3 regions of the Actinosynnema sp. NPDC023587 genome follow, and region 1 is predicted to be linked to each of the others. Evidence: riboswitches for the same ligand, from Rfam matches in the RefSeq annotation. Region 1 holds a riboswitch; each other region holds the start of a gene.
What was found. Region 1 has a riboswitch for S-adenosylmethionine ahead of thrC (threonine synthase). Riboswitches for the same ligand answer to the same signal wherever they lie in the genome.

Region 1 (5,307 bases):
GATCGCGGACGCCCAGTCGATCGACGTCTGCCGCGCGTACGTCCCGACCGCGGAAGCCGTGCCGACCACCGCGGCGACCTTGTTCGTGGCCAACGCGTAGAGCGGCTGCCCACCGGGCCCGACCAGCAACAGCGCGGGCAGTTGGATCAGACCTCCCCCACCCACCACCGCGTCGACCGCACCGGCGAGGGCGGCGGCCGCGCAGAGGAAGAGGAGACCGGCGAGCGACACCTGCCCGAACCCGGGCCAGTCAAGAGCGGTCATCACCCGATCAGCTTAACCGGACGGATGTACTGTTTTACCCGCCCGAGGACTGGTGCCGACCACGGCGAGCCGCCTGATAGCCTCTACAGCGCTATCGCGCGGCATTCCGCAATGGAGGAAGCCCACCTCGGGTGGGGCCGATCACAGCGCGATACGACCCAGAGACCAGGAAACGGTGGCTTTCGCGTGGCTAACATCAAGTCCCAGCTCAAGCGGATCCAGACGAACGAGAAGGCGCGCCTGCGCAACAAGGCCGTCAAGTCGTCGCTGAAGACCGCGATCCGCAAGTTCCGTGAGGCCGCCGAGGCGGGCGACAAGGAAAAGGCCACCACCCTGGCCCGCGAAGCCTCGCGCAAGCTCGACAAGGCCGTCACCAAGGGCGTGATCCACGCCAACCAGGCCGCCAACAAGAAGTCGGCCCTGGCCCGGCGCGCCAACCAGATCTGATCTCCCGGATCTGACGCAGGCTCCCGAAGCGCCGCGCCCTCCCCCGGAGGGCGCGGCGCTTCGCTTTGCCGCCACTCCCGCCACTCCCGCCACTTGCCGCCACTCCCGCCGCACGGGCACCGGACACTGGGCACTGGGCACCGGCCGAACGCCCGCCACGTCGGCCGCTCAACGCCGCCGGTAGACCGCGACGATCTTCAGCACAGCCCGCTCCAGCGCGTACCCCGAGTCGGCGGCCACGCCCTTCACGTCGGCGTTGAGGTCCGCGACCACCGACATGGCGACCGCGAGCCCGTCGCCGTCCCAGCCCCGCGCCTGCCCCTGCGCCTTCTTCACCTTCCAGGGCGGCATGCCCAGCTCACCGGCCAGCTTGAACGGGTCGCCGCGCCCGGCTGCGGACACCCGCGCGATGGTCCGCACCGCGTCGGCCAACGCGTCCGCGACCAGCACGTGCGGCACCCCGGTCTGGAGCGCCCAGCGCAAGGCCTCCAACGCCCCGCCCCGATCGCCCGCGACGGCCTTCTCGGCCACCGCGAACCCGGTCACCTCGGCCCGCCCCCGGTGGTAGCGGTGGACGGCGTCGGCGTCGATCTTGCCGCCCGTGTCCGACACGAGCTGCGACGCCGCCGCGGCCAGCTCCCGCAGGTCCGACCCCACCGACTCGATCAGCGCCCCGACCGCCTCCGGGTCGGACTTGCCGCCCGCCGCACGGATCTCGTTGCGCACGAACGCCTCGCGCTCCGCCGCCTTGGTGATCTTCGGGCACTCGGTCACCACCGCCCCGGCCTTGCGCAGCGCGGCGGGCAGCTCCTTGGCCACCTTGCTGCGCCCGCCACCGGTGTGCACGACGACCAGGACCACCCCGTCCGCCGGCGACTTGGCGTAGGCGATGACCGCCTCGGCGATCTCCTTGCCCGCCTCCTGCGCGGACTCCAGAGCGATGACCCGCCCCTCCGCGAACAGCGACGGACTGACCAGTTCGGCCAGCTCAGGAGGGGTGAGATCAGTCACTTTGACCCTGGTCAGGTCGGCCTGCGGATCGCCTTGGCGAGCCAGCACCAGCGCACCGCGCACTGCCCGCTCGACCAGCAACTCTTCCTCACCGACGACCAGGTGCACGGGGCCCGGGGTGACTGCGGGAGCGCTCACGGGGGCGATCCTCCCACGCCCCGGATCGCGCCCGGTTGGTGGACGGATCTGGCTGCGGGTCGGGATCGTGCCGTAGGTTGGGGGCACAACTGAATACCGCTCATCCAGAGGGGCAGAGGGATCGGCCCGAAGAAGCCCCGGCAACCCGTCGCGCAGCGTCCGCTGCGACGACCACGGTGCCAATTCCGACCCGCGACGCGGGAAAGATGAGGAGATACCTCGCGATGACTGCTGTCAGTGTGCCTCCGGCCACCACCTCCTTCGACCTCGGTCCGGCTCGTGCCCTGTCGTGCCGCGAATGCGGTCACGAGACCCCGCTCGCGCCCGAGTACGCCTGTCTTGAGTGTTTCGGGCCGCTGGAAGTCGCCTACGACTTCGGCCGCGTCCGCCGCGAGGACATCGAGGCGGGCCCCCGGTCGATCTGGCGCTACCGCGGCCTGCTCCCGGTGCCCTCGAACGTCGAGTCGCACCCCAACACCAACCCCGGCGCGACCCGCCTGGTCGAGGCCGACCGCCTCGCCAAGGCCCTGGGCGTGCGCAAGGTGTGGGTGAAGGACGACACCGGCAACCCCACCCACTCGTTCAAGGACCGCGTCGTCGGTGTTGCCCTCGCCGCCGCCCGCGAGCTGGGCTTCAAGGTCCTGGCCTGTCCCTCCACCGGCAACCTGGCCAACGCCGTCGCCGCCGCCGCCGCCCGCGCCGGCTGGCAGTCGGTCGTGCTGGTGCCCTCCTCCCTGGAGCAGGCCAAGATCCTCATGACCGCCGTCTACGGCGGCGACCTGATCACCGTCGACGGCAACTACGACGACGTGAACCGCCTCGCGCAGGAACTGGCCGCCGAGCACGAGGACTGGGCCTTCGTCAACGTCAACGTCCGCCCCTACTACGCCGAGGGCTCGAAGACCCTGGGCTACGAGGTGGCCGAGCAACTGGGGTGGCGGCTGCCCGACCAGATCGTGGTGCCCATCGCCTCCGGCTCGCAGTTGACCAAGGTCGACAAGGCCTTCCGCGAGTTCGGCGAGCTCGGTCTGGTCGAGCCCACCCCGTACCGGGTGTTCGGAGCCCAGGCCACCGGCTGCTCCCCCGTCGCGGCGGCGTTCAAGTCCGGCCAGGACGTGGTGACCCCGGTCCGCCCGGACACCATCGCCCGCTCGCTGGCGATCGGCGCTCCGGCGGACGGCCCGTACGTGCTGGACGCGGTCCGCCGCACCAACGGCGCGATCGATGACGTCACCGACGACGAGGTGGTCGAGGGCATCCGCCTGCTGGCCCGCACCGAGGGCATCTTCGCCGAGACGGCCGGCGGCGTGACCGTCGCCACGGCGAAGAAGCTCATCGAGACCGGTCAGCTCGACCCGGACGCCGAGACCGTGCTGCTGATCACCGGCGACGGCCTGAAGACCCTCGACGCCCTCGGCAACCGCGTCGGTCCCCGCGCCAACGTGCCGCCCTCGGCCGAGGCCGTGCTGAACGCGCTGAAGAACTGACCACGCCCGGCCGGCTCGCGCGCCACGACCGTCCGTCGAGGACACCTGGCGCGCGGGCCGATCGCGCCGACCCCCGGGTCACAACACGATGTCCGGCACCCGCAGCCACCCGGTGCGCGGGAACGACGAGAGCTCGGGCAGCAGGAACGGCCCGACCTCCTCGGTCTCGGCCCGCCACGCGGTGAGCTGCTGCGGCCACGGCGACGCCGCCTTGTGCCCGTTGTACCGGTTGGCCCGCCAGTCCTCGGGCGCGATCGCCAGGTCGTCGTCGAACAACGCGTCGGCGATCTCCTGGTAGGCATCCTGCGGTGAGGCGACGGACACGGTGCCCACGGTTTTCGTGACGGTCGCCCGCGCCACGATCCCCCGGCCGCCGATCGACAGGTCCTCGCAGAGGTAGAACTCGAACGACGGCCGCAATTCCGAGTTCGGCCACGGGTGGGCGGCATAGCCGGGCTGCCACAACGCCCATCCCAGTTCCCGTGGCGACCAACCGGTGTGCAGCCGGACCCAGGTGTTCCGGTCATTCATGATCGTGCTCCTCTCGTTCGGCCCGGTCGCTCGACCGGGCAGGTTCGTTCATCAGCCGCCGTTGGTCAGCGGCTGTTTGTCAGCGGCCGTTGGTCAGCGGTTCGCCGCGCCGGACGACCCGAGGTCCCTCCGGCCCCGGCAGGACGGCGGTGTCGCCATCCCGGTCCGAGCGCGAGAGCAACGCCCCCTCGCGCTCCAAGGCGTCGACCAGCACCCCACTGGGGTGGCCGTAGCGGTTGTCGGCCCCGACGCTGACCAGCGCGACCCGAGGCCGCACCGCCGCCAGGAACTCCGGCGACGAGTACCGCGACCCGTGGTGCGGCACCTTCAGCACGTCGGCCCGCAGATCGACGTGCCCACCGAGCAGCGCCGCCTGCCCGGCCAACTCGACGTCGCCGGTCAGCAACACCCGCCCGGCGGCCGTGGTCGCCCGCACCACCACCGAGGCGTCGTTGACCGCCGTGTTCTCGTCCCCGCGCGCAACCACGCGCGGCCCCAGCACCTCCAGTTCCAATCCCGGCCAGCTCAACCGCTGCCCGAGCCCGAGCTCGACCACCTCGACCCCGGCGCTCCGCGCCAGTGCCGTCACCTCCTTCCACGCCCACTCCGGTTGTCGCGACGGCCCCACGGCCACCGCACCGACACCCCGTTCCGCCAAGACCCCCGCCAGCCCGCCGATGTGGTCGGCGTGCAGGTGGCTCAGCACCACCAGCGGCACCCGCCGTACTCCCAACCTGGACAGGCAGGCCAGCACCGGACCCGGGTCCGGCCCGGTGTCGACCAGTACCGCCCGGTCGCGCTCGGCCGTGGCCAGGACGACCGCGTCGCCCTGGCCCACGTCGCACGCCACCACGGCCCAGCCCGGCACCGGCCAGCGCGGCGCGACCACCCCGACCGGCACCAGCACGACGGCCACCCCGGCGGCCACCGCGACGACCAGCACCCGCAGCCGCCGCAGCCGGAACACGCCGTACGCCACCACCACCGCGCCGACCAGCAACAGCCCTCCCGTCCAGCCCTCGGGCCACGCCACGGCCGCACCGGGCACCGCCGCCGCGTGCCGTCCGACCGTGATCAGCCACCACGCGGCCGGCCCTGCCACCTCGACCACGAACCGCGCCGTGTCGAGGTGGACCTGTGCCACCACCGCCGCCAGCACCCCGAGCACCGTGGCCGGTGCCACGACCGGTGCCACCAGCAGGTTCGCCGCGACCGCGACCAGGCTCACCTGCCCGGAGATCCCGGCGACCAGCGGAGCCGTGGCGAGGTGCGCCGCCGCCGGCACCGCCAGCGCCTCGGCCAACCCGACCGGCACGCCCCGGTCGCGCAGCCCGCCGGACCACTGCGGCGCGAGCAGCACCAGCGCCGCCGTCGCCACGACGGACAGCCCGAATCCCGGATCCACCGCGAGCTGCGGATCGTGCAACAC
Region 2 (5,307 bases), on a different contig from region 1:
CCGGGAGGTCCTCGGACCTGACGCGGACGACCTGCTGGCCAGTGCCGACGTCGACGTCGACGAGCTGATCAAGCTCATCAACGCCGAGACCACGCTCCTCCCGCCGATCATCATCCCGGACGAGGTCTCCCAGGACCGGGTCGCCGGAGCCCTGGCTGCCGAGCAGCCGAGCGCCCCGCCCGCCGCCCTGGTCGAAGCCGCCGGGAAGTGGAAGCGCCGCTTCCTCAAGGCCGCCGTCGCCACCGTGCTGGTGACCATCTCCGGCGGTGGCGCGACCGCCATCGCCATGGACAAGTCCGTCACGGTCGACGTGGACGGCGAAGCCACCACCGTGCGCACCTACGAGTCCACCGTGGGCGAGATCCTCGCCGACGAGGGCATCGTGGTCGGCGAGCACGACGCGCTCAGCCCGTCCCCCCAGGCGAAGGTCGGCGACGGCGGCAAGATCTCGCTGGACCGCGGCCGGCTGGTCAAGATGACCGTCGACGGCGAGCAGCGCGAGGGCTGGGTCCGCTCGGTCACCGTGGACGAGGCGCTCGACCAGCTCAAGGTCGAGGACGAGGGCGCGTGGGTCTCCCACGACCGCGGCATGGCCGTCCCGCTCGGCGGCCTGGCGCTGGAGGTGAAGAGCCTCAAGACCGTCACGGTCTACGACGGCGGCACCGAGCCCAGGCAGGTGCGCACGACCGCGCTGACCGTCGACGAGATGATGAAGGCCGAGAACATCTCGCTCGGCCCGGAGGACAAGCTCGAATCCGCCGGGGACCTGCGCATCACCAACGGTGCCGAGGTCCACATCAGCCGCACCGGCGTGTCCGTGATCAACGCGACGGAGGCCATCGAGCCGACCGTCGAGGAGGTCAAGGACGCCACGATGATGCGGGGCTCCAAGGAGACCGTCGAGGCGGGCGAGCCCGGCGAGCAGATCGTCACCTACCGGGTGACCATCAAGAACGGCAAGGAAACCGGCCGCGAGAAGCTGGGCACGAAGGTCACCAAGGAGCCGAAGGCCAAGAAGGTCAAGGTCGGCACGAAGCTCCCGCCCGACGGCGAGGTGTGGGACCGGCTGGCCAACTGCGAGGCGACCGGCAACTGGGCCATCAACACCGGCAACGGCTACTACGGCGGCCTCCAGTTCAACAAGGGCACGTGGGACGCGTACGGCGGTAGCCAGTACGCCGCGTACCCGCACCAGGCCAGCCGCGAGCAGCAGATCGCCGTGGCGAGCAAGCTCCGCGACGCGCGCGGCGGGTACTCGGCGTGGCCCCACTGCCAGCAGAAGCTGGGGCTGTCGTAAGTTTTGCGGGTGACCGAACCTGCACCAGCGGGGCCGGGGAGTGCGCTCCTCGGCCCCGCTGACGTCCGCCGGCTCGCCGCCGAGCTGGACATCCGCCCCACCAAGAAGCTCGGCCAGAACTTCGTGCACGACCCGAACACGGTCCGCAAGGTCGTGGCGGCGGCGGGACTCGGTCCCGAGGACGTGGTGCTGGAGGTCGGGCCGGGGCTGGGGTCGCTGACCCTGGCGCTGCTGCCCGCGTGCGCTTCGGTGGTCGCGGTCGAGATCGACCCGGTGCTGGCGAGGCGGCTGCCGGTGACGGTGGCCGAGCGCGCGCCCGGTCTGAAGGACCGGCTGACGGTCGTCGAGGCCGACGCGATGCGGGTCACCGCCGACCGGTTCCCGGTGCCGCCGACCGCGCTGGTGGCCAACCTCCCGTACAACGTGGCCGTGCCGGTCGTGCTGCACCTGCTGGCCGAGCTGCCGTCGCTGCGGACCGGGCTGGTGATGGTGCAGGCCGAGGTGGCCGACCGGATGGCGGCCGGACCGGGCAGCAAGGTCTACGGGGTGCCGAGCGTGAAGCTCGCCTGGTACGCGGACGCCCGCCGGGCCGGACCGGTGCCGCGCTCGGTGTTCTGGCCGGTGCCCAACGTGGACTCCGCGCTGGTCGCCTTCACCCGCCACGAGCCGCTGTCCACTGTGGACCGCAAGGCGCTGTTCTCGTTGGTGGACGCGGCTTTCGCGCAGCGCCGCAAGATGCTCCGCGGTGCCCTCTCCGGGTGGGCCGGGTCGGCCGCCGAGGCCGAGCGGCTGTTGACGCTGGCCGGGGTCGATCCGGGCGTCCGGGGGGAGCAATTGGGCGTCGGCGACTTCGTCCGGATAGCCGAGGCTTCCTCACCGGAATAGCCGATGATCTTTCGGCCATCAGTGTGATTTGACGAACGATCCTCATGCGGGCTTGCGTTGAAGCCTCCGCGTCGGGTGTACTCGTGCTGCCATCCCGAGCGGCCGAGAGACCTGGCTCTACGACGCCGCAGCAACCACCTCCCCGGCGGAGGCAGGTGCTTCCGCCAGGAGCGATGGAGGATCACGTGCCCAGGATGCTGCTCACACGCCGGCGAGTCGTCGACCACGGCCGCCGCACGGTTTCGGGCTGTCGAAGCTAACTGCGCGTAGGCGCTTGTCGAGTCCTCGTCGTCCCCTTTTCCGGGACACCCTTCTTGAGCCGGCCTTCGGACGTGCACGCCACGAGCGTGCGCTGCCGCGTGCAGTCGTGGAGCGAAACCGTGATCACTGTCGAAAACCTCACCAAGACCTTTCCCGGGAGTACCGGTCAGGTTCGCGCGCTGGACGGCGTGAACCTGGACGTGGCCGCCGGCACCGTGCTGGGCGTCGTCGGCCCCAGCGGGGCGGGCAAGTCCACGCTGGCGCGGTGCGTGGCGCTGCTGGAGCGCCCCGACAGCGGTGCGATCCGCGTCGACGGCACCGACCTGGTGTCCCTCGGCGGCCCGGCGCTGCGCGCCGCCCGCCGGCAGATCGGCGTTGTGCCGCAAGGGGATTCGCTGCTCCGCCAGCGGACCGCCGCGGGCAACGTGGCGCTCCCGCTGGAGTCGGCCGGCATCCCCGGCCCGCAGCGGCGCACCCGCGTCGCCGAACTGCTCGACCTGGTCGGCCTGACCGACAAGGCCGGGTCCTACCCGGACCAGCTCTCCGGCGGCCAGCGCCAGCGGATCGCCGTGGCGCGGGCCCTCGCGGCCGGCCCGTCGGTGCTGCTGGCCGACGAGCCGACCTCCGCGCTCGACCCCGACACCACCGGCTCGGTGCTGACCGTGCTGGACCGCGCGCGGGCCGAGCTCGGTGTCACGGTGCTCGTGGTCACCCACGACATGGGCGTCGTCCGCAGGATCTGCGACGACGTCGCGGTGCTGGAGGACGGCCGCGTGGTCGAGCACGGCAAGGTGCTCAGCCTGGTCGCGGACGCGTCCTCGCGCACGGCCGCCTCGCTGCTGCCCGCCGTGGACCAGAACCCGGCGGCCGAGGGCGCGTACGACCGCGTCGCGGACGTCGTGCTGGTCGGGTTCGCCGCGGTCGGCGCGCTGCTGCCCGAGGCCACCAGCCGGTTCGGGGTGGACCTGAACCTGCTCGGCGGCGGTCTGACGCGGCTCGGCGAGACCCCGGTGGCGCGGTTCCGCGTCGGTCTCAACGGCGAGCGCGCGGACTCGGCGCTGGAGTGGATCTCGGAAGCGGGTGGCGCGGTGCGCCGGACACTGGCGGGGCCCCAGGGAGTAGCTGCGTGAGGTCTGCGACACCCTGGTCCACCGTGTTCGACGACGTCCTGGTCGCGACCGGCCAGACCGTCTACATGGTGGGCGTCTCCACCCTGATCGCGGTAGCGCTCGGCATTCCGCTCGGCGTCTGGTTGCAGCTCACCGCCCCCGGTGGGCTGCGGCCCAGGCCCGTGGCGCACAAGCTGCTCGGCTTCGTGGTCGACCTCGGTCGGTCCATGCCCTTCCTGGTCCTGCTGATCCTGCTGATGTCGTTCACCCGGCTGATCCTCGGCGGCACGATCGGGCCGACGGCGGCCATCGTGCCGCTGGCGATCGGCGCGATCCCGTTCGTCGGGCGGCTGGTCCAGAACGTCCTGTCGGAAGTGCACGTGGCGGTGATCGAGGCGGCGGTGACCACCGGTGCCTCCACCCTCCGGATCGTGCGCAGCGTGCTGCTGCGCGAGTCGCTGCCCGCGCTGGTCAACGCGATCGCCGTGACCGCCATCGCCCTGCTCGGCTACTCCGCCATGGCCGGCGTGGTCGGCGGCGGTGGTCTCGGCGACCTGGCCGTGCGCGAGGGCTACCAGCGGTTCAACGACCGCTACCTGTGGGCCACGGTCGTGGTGCTCGCCGTCGTGGCGACCCTGATCCAGTTCACCGGCAACCGCGTGGCCCGGGGCGTCGACCGCCGCCGGCACGCCTCCGTCTGAAAGTTCTCCATCTCCGCAGTAAGGAATGACATGCGTATTCGTGCTGCCCTCGTCGCCGTGCTGCTGACCGCGGTGGGCTGCGGAAGCGGCCAGACCGGTGCCGCTTCCGACCCCGAAGCGGCCCTGAAGGTCGGCGTCAGCCCCGTCCCGCACGCCCAGGTGCTCAAGTACGTGGCCGACAACCTGGCCGAGGACAAGGGCCTCAAGATCGAGGTCGTCGAGTTCACCGACTACGTCCAGCCCAACACCGCGCTGGTGGACGGGTCGCTGGACGCCAACTACTTCCAGACCGTCCCCTACCTGGACACGTTCAAGGCGGAGAGCGGCGCGAAGCTGGAGTGGATCGGGCCGGTGCACGTCGAACCGCTCGGCGTGTACTCCAAGAAGCACCAGAAGCTCGCCGACCTGCCGTCCGGCGCGAAGGTCGCGGTGGCCAACGACGCGACGAACGAGGCGCGCGGGCTGCGCCTGCTCCAGGACAACGGGCTGATCAAGATCAAGGCGGGCGCGGAGCGGACCGCGTCCATCCGGGACATCGCGGAGAACCCGAAGAACCTGGAGTTCGTGGCGCTGGAAGCGGCCCAGTTGCCCCGGTCGCTGGAGGACACCGACGCGGCCGTGGTGAACGGCAACTACGCGATCGACGCCGGGCTCAAGCCGTCGTCGGACGCGCTGGCGCTGGAGGAGGCCGAGGGCAACCCGAACGCCAACGGCCTGGTCACCCGCGCCGAGCTCAAGGACGACAAGCGGATCAAGGACCTGCTGGCCCTGCTCCAGTCGCAGCAGGTCAAGGACTACATCAAAACGACCTTCTCGGGGTCCGTGCTGGCCGTGTGAGGCTAGCGGTCGACCGTGGCGCGCTCTCCGCGGAGGGCGCGCCACGCGCCGTAGAGGGCCACGGCGATCAGCGCGCCGGTGACCACCGTGATCGAGCCGCTGACCAGCACGACCGTGGTGCTGCCGCCGGCCGTGGTGAACGCCGCGAACGCGGCGGTGAAGGCCGCCAGCGCGACGATGACCGCGCCGGGGCGGGCCGGGGGCGTGAACCGGGCCG
Region 3 (5,307 bases), on a different contig from region 1:
GCCAGGCTCGGCGCGACGAAGGGCAGCGCCTACTGGCACTTCCCGAACCGCGAAGCCCTGCTCAGGGCCACCCTCGAACGGTGGGAGCGGGAGCACACCGAGGCGGTGATCGACCTCGTGGAGGCCGAGGCCGCCCCGCGCGACCGGCTGCGCCGGCTGTTCGGGTTCGTGCTGGAGGACGCCCGGTCCAGCGCGGTCGAACTGGCCCTGCTCGCGGCCAAGGACGACCCGGCGGTCGCGCCCGTGCTGCTCCGGGTCACCGACCGGCGGGTCGACTACCTGGTCGAGCTGTTCGAGGCCATCGGGTTCCCGGCCGACGACGCGCGCCACCGGGCCGTCCTCGCCTACTCGGTCTACCTCGGCCAGGCGCAGTTGATGACCGCCGCGCCGCACGTCGTGCGGGCCCGCCGAGCGCTGCTGGAGCACACGCTGGCGGCGGTGACCGCCCGTGCCTGACCCGTTCCGGCTGGGCGTCCGGGTCAAGCCGGGCGCGAGGCGCGACGTTGTGGGCGGCCGGTGGGACGGCGCGAACCTGGTGGTCGCCGTCGCCGCGCCCGCCGTGGAGGGCAAGGCGAACGACGCCGTGCGCCGTGCGCTGGCCGAGGCGTTCGGCGTGCGGCGGCAGGACGTGCGGATCGTGCGCGGGGAGCGCGGCCGGGACAAGCTCGTCGAACTCGACCCCGCCCCGGTCGACGCCCGCGAGCGCTTGGAGCGGCTCCTCGGCGGGTGACGCGGCCTCGCGCGGGTGGGCGCGCGTCCCGTGGTCCGAACGGCCGCCCGCACAGGTCGTTCCGGTGGACAGGACGTCCGCTGTGGACGGTGGATTCACGGATCTCCCGCCGGGGGCGCGGGGTCTCGTCCACCGTGGACCCGGTCTCGTCCCGTTGACGGGGCACCGCGCCCGATCGGATCATCTTCCCCGGTGCTCCGGCCCCGCGCACCGGCGTGCCGGGCGGGGTCCCGTCCGGAGTGGTGGCGGTGTGGTGATTGCCGGATTAGTCCAAATCGGCGTCAGCAGGGGAGAATGACCACCACCGGGTGAACAACTGGAGGTCGAGTGGGTGGTGTGACGGCCTTCCTCGGCGTCGGTGCCGCGGTTTTGCTGATCTCCGTCATCGCGGTGCGGGTGTCGATCAAGCTCGGTCTGCCCTCGCTCCTGCTGTACCTGGGCATCGGTGTGCTGCTCGGCGAGGCCGTGCTGGGAATCCAGTTCGAGGACGCCGACCTGACGCGCTCGCTGGGCACCGTGGCGCTGGTGCTGATCCTCACCGAGGGCGGGTTGACGACCCGCTGGACGGCGGTGAAACCCGCGCTGGGGCTGGGCATCGCACTGTCCACAGTGTCCGTCGCGGTCAGCGTCGGCTTGACCGGCGTCGGCCTGCACTACCTGCTGGGCCTGGACTGGCGCACCGCCCTGCTGTGGGGTGCGGTGCTGTCCTCCACGGACGCGGCGGCGGTGTTCAGCGTGCTGCGCGGCGTGGGGGTCGGCAAACGGCTGATCGGTGCGCTGGAACTGGAGTCCGGGCTCAACGACGCCCCGGTCTACATCGCCGTGGTGCTGCTCGCCTCGCCCGACCCGGTGACCTGGGCCGCGCCCGCCCTGATGGCCTACGAGCTCCTCGCGGGCGGCGCGATCGGCGTGGCGATGGGCTGGCTGGGCGGGTTCGCGCTTCGGCGTGCCGCACTCCCGTCGACCGGTCTCTACCCGCTGGCCACGGTCGCCGTGTGCCTGCTCGCCTACACCGTCGGCGACCTGGCCCACGCGTCCGGGTTCCTCGCGGTCTACACGGCGGCGCTCGTGCTGGGCAACGCCCGCCTGCCGCACCGGGCCGACACGCTGTCGTTCGCCGAGGGCCTGGGCTGGCTCGCCCAGATCGGGCTGTTCGTGCTGCTGGGCCTGTACGCCTCACCCGGCCGGCTGCTCGAATCCCTGATCCCCGCGCTGGTCGCGGGCGGGGTGCTGGTCCTGCTGGCCCGGCCGGTGTCGGTGCTGTGCGCGGCGCTGCCGTTCAAGGTGCCCTGGCGCGAACAGGTGTTCATCTCGTGGTCCGGGCTGCGCGGCGCGGTCCCGATCGTGTTCGCCCTGATCCCGCTGATCCAGGGGTTCGAGGGCGCGCAGCAGCTCGTCGACGTGGTGTTCGTGCTGGTCATCCTGCTGACCCTGGTGCAGGGCTCCTCGCTGCCGTGGATGGCCAAGTGGCTCGGCCTGGTGAAGTCCGGCGAGGCCGAGGAGGTGCAGGTCGACTCGTCGGTGCTGGACGAGCTGGGCGCGGAGCTGCTCCAGGTGCGCATCCAGACCGGCTCCAAGCTGCACGGCGTCTACCTCAGCGAGCTCCGGCTCCCGCCGGGCGCGACGGTGAGCCTGGTGGTGCGCGGCGACGACGGGTTCACCCCGCAGTCCACGACCCGCCTCCAGGTGCACGACCAGATGCTCGTGGTCTGCACGGACGCCGCCCGCACCGCGACCGAGCGCCGCATCCGCGCCGTCGACCGCGCCGGCCGCTTCGCCCGCTGGAAGGGCGATTCGGGCCTGCCGTGACCCCGCGCCGCCCGGGGTGGCCGTCCCCCGGCCACCCCGGGCGGCGCGGCCGGCGGGCGGGTGGTCCGCGGTGTGATCCCGATCGCGGTCAGGGGGTCCGGCCCGCCCCGGCGACCGTTGCCGTGATCGTCGCGGTGACCTGCGGGAGGCCGGTCGGTCCTGGTCGTTCCCGCACGGCGGGCGGTCGTGTTGGACGACCTCCCATGATGTGAACCGGCCTCGACTCGACGCCGGGTCGTGGGCTAACTTCGGTCACGAGGTCATGAGTGCCAGCGCGAAGCTCGGGCTAGCTGGCCGGCAACCCTCCTACCGCGGTGGGGTGCCCCCGATGAGGACCTGGCCTGGCGCGCAGGGCGTCGGGCAAGCGCGGGCCTCCCATGCCACGGAGTCCGCCGGACCCGTCGGAGGTTGTCATGACCGTCGCAGTTCCCGGAGCCATCGCCGCCCTGCCCCGCGTCGTCGGTGCCGCGTTGCGCGTGCCGCTGGTGACCGGTGAGCGGGTGGAGTACGCCAACCTCGACCACGCGGCCAGCGCGCCCTGCCTGGAGCAGGTCCGCGACGCCGTCGACGAGCTGCTGCCCTGGTACGCCAGCGTGCACCGGGGCGCGGGGTTCGCCTCCCAGGTGTCCACCCGCGTCTACGAGCAGGCCCGCGACTCGGTCCGCCGGTTCCTCGGCGCGCGCCCCCAGGACACGGTGGTGTTCACCCGCAACACCACCGACTCGCTGAACCTGCTGGCCCGCAGCCTGCCCCGGCACACGTCCGTGGTGCTGTTCGACACCGAGCACCACGCCGCGCTGCTGCCGTGGCGCGGCCCGAACGTGCGCCGGCTGACCACCCCGGCGACGCCCGCCGAGGCCGTGCTGGAGCTGGACCGCGCGCTGCGCGCCACCCCCGAGGGCCCCCGGCTGGTCGTGGTGACCGGCGCGTCCAACGTCACCGGCGAGCTGTGGCCGGTGGCCGAGCTCGCCGCGGTGGCCCGCCGGCACGGCGCGCGCGTCGCGCTGGACGCCGCGCAGCTCGCCCCGCACCGCCCGGTGGACCTGCGCGCGCTCGACGTGGACTACGCGGTGCTGTCCGGCCACAAGGTCTACGCCCCGTTCGGCACCGGTGTGCTGGTCGGCCGGGCCGACTGGCTCCAGGCCGCCGATCCCTACCTGGTCGGCGGCGGCGCGACCACGCGGGTCACCGACCACGGGGACCGGCTGGGCGTGGCCTGGTCGGCGGTGCCGGAGCGGCACGAGGCCGGCTCGCCGAACGTGGTGGGCGTGCACGCCCTCGCGGTGGCCTGCGACGTGCTGGGCCGGCACTGGGAGCAGACCACCGCGCACGAGCAGGAGCTCCTGGCGCGGTTGCGCGCCGGCCTGGCGACCGTGCCCGGCGTGCACGAGCTGTCCCTGTTCGGGCCCGGCCAGGACCGGGTGGGCGTGGTGAGCTTCGTGGTGGCCGGGCAGGACGTCGGCTTCCTGGCCGCCGCGCTGTCCGCCGAGCACGGCATCGGCGTGCGCGACGGCGCGTTCTGCGCGCACATCGCCGTGCACCGGCTGACCGACGGCAAGCGGGCGCTGCGCGCGTCGCTGGGCCTGGGCAGCACCGCCGAGCACGTGGACCGGTTCGTCGCGGCGCTGCGGTCCCTCGTGGTCGAGGGCTCGCGGTGGCCGTACCGGATCGTCGACGGCCGGTGGGTGCCGGAGAACGACGAGCGGGCGCTCCCGCCGTTCCTGCGCTGAGGGGATGCTGGACAATGGCCCGGTGAGCACCGATCCCAACACCGAGCCGGAGCACCGGGACGTCCCCGCTGATCCGGACACCGGCACCGCCGAGCCGCCACCGAAGAGCCGGGTGGCGCTGCTCGCGGTGATCGCGCCGGTGGTGCTGGCGCTGGACATCGCGACCAAGGTGATCGCGGTCGCGGAGCTGGAGGGTCGGGAACCGGTCGAGCTGCTCGGCGGGCTGGTCCACCTCTCGTTCCTGCGCAACGCGGGCGCGGCCTTCGGCCTGGCCGAGGGCTGGACGGTGGTGCTCGCCCTGATCGCGTGCGTCGTGGTCGGGTTCATCCTGTGGATCGCCCGCAAGCTGCGCTCGGTGGGCTGGGCGGTCGGTCTCGGGCTGGTGCTCGGCGGCGCGCTGGGCAACCTGGTCGACCGGCTGTTCCGGTCGCCGGGCCCGCTGCGCGGCCACGTCGTGGACTTCATCTCGGTGATCGAGCCCCACGGCACCTTCTTCCCGGTGTTCAACATCGCCGACTCCGCCATCTCCGCGGGCGGCGCGATCATCGTGGTCCTGGCCGCGATGCAGCGCGACTACGACGGAACCCGCCACGTGAAGCCGGTGAAGAACGCATGAGCGACTACCGCACGCTGCCCGTCCCCGACGGGCTGGACGGGATGCGCGTCGACGCGGGCCTGGCCAAGCTGCTCGGCCTGTCCCGCACGGTCGTCGCCGGGCTCACCGAGTCCGGGGGCGTGGTGCTCGACGGGCAGCCCGCCGGCAAGTCCGACCGGCTGATCGCCGGCTCGTGGCTGGAGGTGACCCTCCCCGAACCGGAACGCCCGGTGGTGGTGCAGGCGATCGCCGTGGAGGGCCTGGCGGTCCTGCACGAGGACGACGACATCATCGTGGTGGACAAGCCGGTCGGCGTGGCCGTGCACCCGAGTCCCGGCTGGACCGGTCCGACCGTGGTCGGCGGGCTCGCCGCCGCCGGGGTGCGGATCGCCACGTCCGGCGCGGCCGAGCGGCAGGGCGTGGTGCACCGGCTGGACGTCGGC

Region 2: another riboswitch for S-adenosylmethionine. It lies ahead of AB0G01_RS00720 (ATP-binding cassette domain-containing protein); the one in region 1 lies ahead of thrC (threonine synthase).
Region 3: another riboswitch for S-adenosylmethionine. It lies ahead of AB0G01_RS13385 (aminotransferase class V-fold PLP-dependent enzyme); the one in region 1 lies ahead of thrC (threonine synthase).

Annotation. Positions count from the first base shown of each region.
Region 1 is NZ_JBFABG010000003.1:319,657-324,963, forward strand. Features, by position in the region: gene AB0G01_RS10305 (TSUP family transporter) at 1-264, opposite strand, end outside; gene rpsT (30S ribosomal protein S20) at 451-711, shown strand; gene holA (DNA polymerase III subunit delta) at 880-1,860, opposite strand; SAM riboswitch class I at 1,958-2,073, shown strand; gene thrC (threonine synthase) at 2,085-3,347, shown strand; gene AB0G01_RS10325 (hypothetical protein) at 3,426-3,878, opposite strand; gene AB0G01_RS10330 (DNA internalization-related competence protein ComEC/Rec2) at 3,958-5,307, opposite strand, start outside.
Region 2 is NZ_JBFABG010000001.1:145,525-150,831, reverse strand. Features, by position in the region: gene AB0G01_RS00730 (transglycosylase family protein) at 1-1,297, shown strand, start outside; gene rsmA (16S rRNA (adenine(1518)-N(6)/adenine(1519)-N(6))-dimethyltransferase RsmA) at 1,307-2,182, shown strand; SAM riboswitch class I at 2,269-2,362, shown strand; gene AB0G01_RS00720 (ATP-binding cassette domain-containing protein) at 2,563-3,573, shown strand; gene AB0G01_RS00715 (methionine ABC transporter permease) at 3,570-4,253, shown strand; gene AB0G01_RS00710 (MetQ/NlpA family ABC transporter substrate-binding protein) at 4,284-5,090, shown strand; gene AB0G01_RS00705 (DUF4184 family protein) at 5,093-5,307, opposite strand, start outside.
Region 3 is NZ_JBFABG010000004.1:239,248-244,554, reverse strand. Features, by position in the region: gene AB0G01_RS13400 (helix-turn-helix domain-containing protein) at 1-456, shown strand, start outside; gene AB0G01_RS13395 (DUF167 domain-containing protein) at 449-730, shown strand; gene AB0G01_RS13390 (potassium/proton antiporter) at 1,067-2,539, shown strand; SAM riboswitch class IV at 2,798-2,912, shown strand; gene AB0G01_RS13385 (aminotransferase class V-fold PLP-dependent enzyme) at 2,953-4,269, shown strand; gene lspA (signal peptidase II) at 4,274-4,885, shown strand; gene AB0G01_RS13375 (RluA family pseudouridine synthase) at 4,882-5,307, shown strand, end outside.